2 regions of the Pannonibacter sp. Q-1 genome follow, and region 1 is predicted to be linked to the other one. Evidence: predicted binding sites of a transcription regulator. Region 1 holds the regulator's gene; the other holds the start of a gene.
The links. Region 1 encodes HrcA, which represses chaperone genes, less so after heat shock. Its sites were predicted from a motif close to GTTAGCACTCNCNNNNNGNGAGTGCTAAC; they were not measured.
Positions count from the first base shown of each region.

Region 2: the regulator HrcA is predicted to act here: its motif matches at 975-1,003, upstream of groES (co-chaperone GroES).

Region 1 is NZ_JBSXNB010000005.1:29,435-31,897, reverse strand. It holds gene secB (protein-export chaperone SecB) at 1-96, shown strand, start outside; gene ACVNHC_RS15050 (HesA/MoeB/ThiF family protein) at 167-973, opposite strand; gene hrcA (heat-inducible transcriptional repressor HrcA) at 1,004-2,053, opposite strand; gene rph (ribonuclease PH) at 2,250-2,463, shown strand, end outside.
Region 2 is NZ_JBSXNB010000001.1:503,301-505,763, forward strand. It holds gene ACVNHC_RS02305 (sigma-54-dependent transcriptional regulator) at 1-848, shown strand, start outside; gene groES (co-chaperone GroES) at 1,099-1,386, shown strand; gene groL (chaperonin GroEL) at 1,443-2,463, shown strand, end outside.

The DNA of each region.
Region 1 (2,463 bases):
GGCGGCTTCCCGCCGCTGATGCTGGACCCGATCGACTTCGCCCAGCTCTACCGCCAGAACATGGCGAACCAGGAAGCGGCTCCGGTTCCGAACTGATCCGGACAGCCATTTCCGGCAAGGCTTCAGGCCGCAGACCCTCAGGGCTGCGGCCTTTGCTTTTCAAGGGTCAGTGTGCCTCTTCCAGCAGCTCCGCCCAGGTCTTCGGATTGTCACCGTTGAGCGGATTGGCGGGCGAGCGGCGGTAGTTGATCGTCTCGAAGCGCATGGCCAGCGTGTCGATCATCAGCAGCCGCCCGGTCAGGCCGGAGCCGATGCCGGTGATCTCCTTGATGGCTTCCAGCGTCTGCAGCGTCCCGGCAAGACCCGTCAGCGCCCCCAGAACGCCGGCCTCGGCGCAGGTTGGCAGATGGCCGTCTGCCGGACGCTTCGGGAAGAGGCAGCGGTAGGTCGGGTTGGGCGTGCCGTCCGCGCCGGTTTCATGGGGCTTCAGCAGGGTGATGGTGGTGTCGAAGCGCCCCACGGCAGCCGTCACCAGCGGCTTGCGGGCAAAGAAACAGGCATCGGACACCAGATAGCGGGTGGCGAAATTGTCCGATCCGTCGATGACCAGATCATAGCGCTGGACCAGCTGCATGGCATTGTGGCCCGCGAGCCGCACCGGATGCGGCTCAACGGACACATTGGGGTTGAGCCGGGCAATCGCTTCGGCCGCGCTCGACACCTTCGGCTCGCCCAGATGCTCCGTGTCATGGATCACCTGCCGCTGCAGATTGGAGAGCGACACCGTGTCGTCATCGACGATGCCCAGCGTGCCCACGCCCGCCGCCGCCAGATACTGCAGCACCGGCGCGCCGAGCCCGCCCGCGCCGATGACAAGCACGCGCGCGGCCTTCAGCTTCTGCTGGCCCGGCCCGCCCACCTCCTTCAGCACGATGTGACGGGCATAGCGCTCCAGCTCTGCGGGAGAAAACATGACGGATCCTGTCTGTGTCTGGAAAGCCCGTCAGCCGAGCATGCGGCTGACGAGGCGGGCCGTGTAATCCACCATCGGGATCACACGGGCATAGTTGAGGCGGGTGGGGCCGATGACGCCCAGAACGCCGACGATGCGCTGCTCCCGGTCCCGGTAGGGCGAAACCACCAGCGACGAGCCGGACAGCGAGAACAGCTTGTTTTCCGAACCGATGAAGATGCGTACCCCGTCGCCCTTCTCGGCAAGGCCGAGCAGCTGGATGAGGTCGCGCTTGTTCTCAAGATCATCGAACAGCAGGCGCACCCGCTCCAGATCCTCCGCCACATCCACATCGGTGAGCAGGTTGGACTGGCCGCGCACGATCAGCCTGTCGCTTTCACCGCCCTCCCCGGCCCAGACCGCAAGGCCGGCCTCGACGATCTTCTGGGTCAGGCTGTCCAGTTCGGCCTGGTTGGCCTCGCGCAGGCGCTCCAGTTCGCGGCGCACATCCGACAGGGTGCGGCCCTGGATCTGGGCATTGAGATAGTTGCCCGCCTCGATCAGCGCCGACTGCGGCAGGCCGGCGGGCAGGTCGATGATGCGGTTCTCCACCGAGCCATCTTCCCCCACCAGAACGGCGAGGGCCTTCAGCGGCTCGATGCGGATGAACTCGATCTGGCGCAGGCGCACATCCTGCTTGTGGGTCAGCACCACGCCCGCCCCGCTGGAAAGCCCCGACAGAAGCTGGCTCGCCTCCGTCAGCACGTGCTCCATCGTGCCCTTGGTGTGGCTGGAGGCGCGCACCTGCACGTCGATGCGCTCGCGCTCCTCCTGCGAAAGATCCCCCACCTCCAGCAGCGCGTCGATGAAGAAGCGCAGGCCCGTTTCGGTGGGCAGGCGCCCGGCGCTGGTGTGCGGGGAATAGAGCAGCCCCAGATGCTCCAGATCGGCCATCACGTTGCGCACGGAAGCCGGTGACAGCGACATGCCGAGGCCGCGTGCCACATTGCGCGAGCCGACCGGCTCGCCGGTGTCCAGATAGGTCTCGACGATGGAGCGGAAAATCTCGCGGGACCGCTTGTCCAGATCGGTCAGGCTCACGTATCCAACCTCATCCTCTGCCGGGTTTCGTGCTCTGCCAGCTTCGGGCAATTCACGGCTCTTCTGCAAGATATAGGACCAAAATGGCCGCAGAGTGCAAGCAGGCCTTTACGGCTCTCGGGTCTCAGGGCTACAAGCGCGGAAAGATCTGTGGGCCAGTGCGCTGTACCGGCCATTTTCAAGTCAGGAGCCAGATATGCGTCCGTCCAAACGCGCCGCCGGTGAGCTGCGGTCCGTCACTCTGGAGCGTGGTGTGTCCAAGCACGCCGAAGGCTCCTGTCTGGTGAAGTTCGGTGACACGCACGTCCTGTGCACCGCCAGCCTGGAAGAGCGCGTGCCCTCCTGGCTGCGCGGCCAGAACAAGGGCTGGGTGACGGCCGAATACGGCATGCTGCCGCGCGCCACCGGCA
Region 2 (2,463 bases), on a different contig from region 1:
GCCTGTGTGCCGAAGCGATTCACGTTCTGTCCGGCCGGGCCGGCAACCGCTTTGTCTCTATCAACTGCGCCGGGCTTTCGGTGGAGCGGATCGACACGGAGCTGTTCGGTGATGGCAGCGAGGCCTATCCTGGCGCCACGGCACAGGCGGCCGGGGGCACGCTGTTCCTTGATGAGGTGAACGAGCTGGACCTGTCGCTTCAGGCCAAGCTTCTGCTGCTGCTTCAGGACAAGGGGCTGGCGAAGCCGGAGGACGGCGCGCCATCCAGCCTGCGCATCATGTGTTCTTCCAGCCGCGATCCTCTGGCGGAAGTCGCCACGGGCCGTCTGCGGGAAGACCTTTATTACCGGCTGAACGTGCTGCCCGTGCATCTGCCGCCCCTGCGCGAGCGGCGCGAGGACATCCTGCCGCTGGCACTGGAGTTTCTGACCCGCTTCGCCGGAGAGGACCGCAGATCCTTCCGCGGCTTTGATGCCGATGCGGAAGCTCGGCTTGAGGCTTATGCCTGGCCCGGCAACGTGCGCCAGCTGGAAAACACCATCCGGCAGATCGTGGTGATGAACAACGGCACGGCGGTCACCTATGACATGCTGCCGCATTTCATCCGGGAGGCCTCTGCCCGCGCCCGGCTGGGCAGTGATGAAGCCCGCGAGCGCCGCCGCCCCGCACGCGGCGCCCGGCCGCTGGCTGCCATAGAGCCCCTTTGGGCGCAGGAGCGGCGGATCATCGAGGATGCGCTGGATGCCTTTGACGGCAATATTGCGCTGGCTGCTGCAGCGCTCGAGATCAGCCCCTCGACCATCTACCGCAAGAAGCAGTCCTGGTCGGAGCGCTCTGCCGCCATGTGAACGCAGACCGAGCGGCGCAAGGCCCCCGAAAGTCCGAAAACCCGAATCCTCCGGCCAGACAGGCCGGAGGATTTTTCGTTTGGTCCGGCATTGACAAGGCCCGCAGGCGCTCCTAAATCGGGGGCTGTTAGCACTCGCTGTTGAGGAGTGCTAACAAGACGCGGGGCAACCCGCGATCTCTCGAGCCATCAACATTATGGATTGCGTGCTGCTTCATATGGGGGCACGCCGCATGAGAGGAAAGAGCCAAATGACGTTTCGTCCGCTGCACGACCGTGTCGTTGTTCGTCGCGTAACCTCCGAAGAGAAGACCGCCGGCGGCATCATCATTCCGGACACCGCCAAGGAAAAGCCGCAGGAAGGCGAAGTCGTCTCCGTCGGCGCTGGCGCCCGCAAGGACAACGGCGAACTGATCCCGGTTGACGTTAAGGCTGGTGACCGCGTGCTCTTCGGCAAGTGGTCCGGCACCGAAGTCAAGATCAACGGTGAAGACCTGCTGATCATGAAGGAATCCGACATCATGGGTGTGATCGCCTGATCAGGCGGACCTCCGGATTTCACTGACATCAACCCAAATTAGAGTGAGACGATAAAATGGCTGCCAAGGACGTAAAGTTCGGTGCTGATGCCCGCGAAAAAATGCTGCGCGGCGTCGATATCCTCGCAAACGCCGTCAAGGTGACCCTCGGCCCGAAGGGCCGCAACGTGGTCCTCGACAAGGCCTTCGGCGCTCCGCGCATCACCAAGGACGGTGTGTCGGTTGCCAAGGAAATCGAGCTGGAAGACAAGTTCGAGAACATGGGCGCCCAGATGGTGCGCGAAGTGGCCTCGAAGACCAACGACATCGCCGGTGACGGCACCACCACCGCCACCGTGCTGGCCCAGTCCATCGTCAAGGAAGGTGCCAAGGCTGTTGCCGCCGGCATGAACCCGATGGATCTGAAGCGCGGCATCGACCTCGCTGCTGCCGAAGCCGTGAAGTACCTGGTCTCGGTTTCCAAGAAGATCACCACCTCTGAAGAAGTCGCTCAGGTCGGCACCATTTCCGCCAACGGCGACGTGCAGGTCGGCAAGGACATTGCCGAAGCCATGCAGCGAGTCGGCAACGAGGGCGTGATCACCGTCGAGGAAGCCAAGTCTCTCGAGACCGAGCTGGAAGTCGTCGAGGGCATGCAGTTCGACCGCGGCTACCTGTCCCCGTACTTCGTCACCAACGCCGAGAAGATGCTCGCCGAGCTGGAGAAGCCCTACATTCTCCTGCACGAGAAGAAGCTCTCCAACCTGCAGGCCATGCTGCCGGTTCTCGAAGCTGTGGTGCAGTCGGGCAAGCCGCTCCTCATCATCGCTGAAGACGTCGAAGGCGAAGCTCTGGCGACCCTCGTCGTCAACAAGCTGCGCGGCGGCCTCAAGATCGCTGCCGTCAAGGCTCCGGGCTTCGGCGACCGCCGCAAGGCCATGCTGGAAGACATCGCCATCCTGACCGGCGGCACGGTGATCTCCGAAGACCTCGGCATCAAGCTGGAGAGCGTCACGCTCGACATGCTCGGCCGCGCCGAGAAGGTCTCCATCTCCAAGGAAAACACCACCATCGTTGATGGCGCTGGCTCCAAGGACG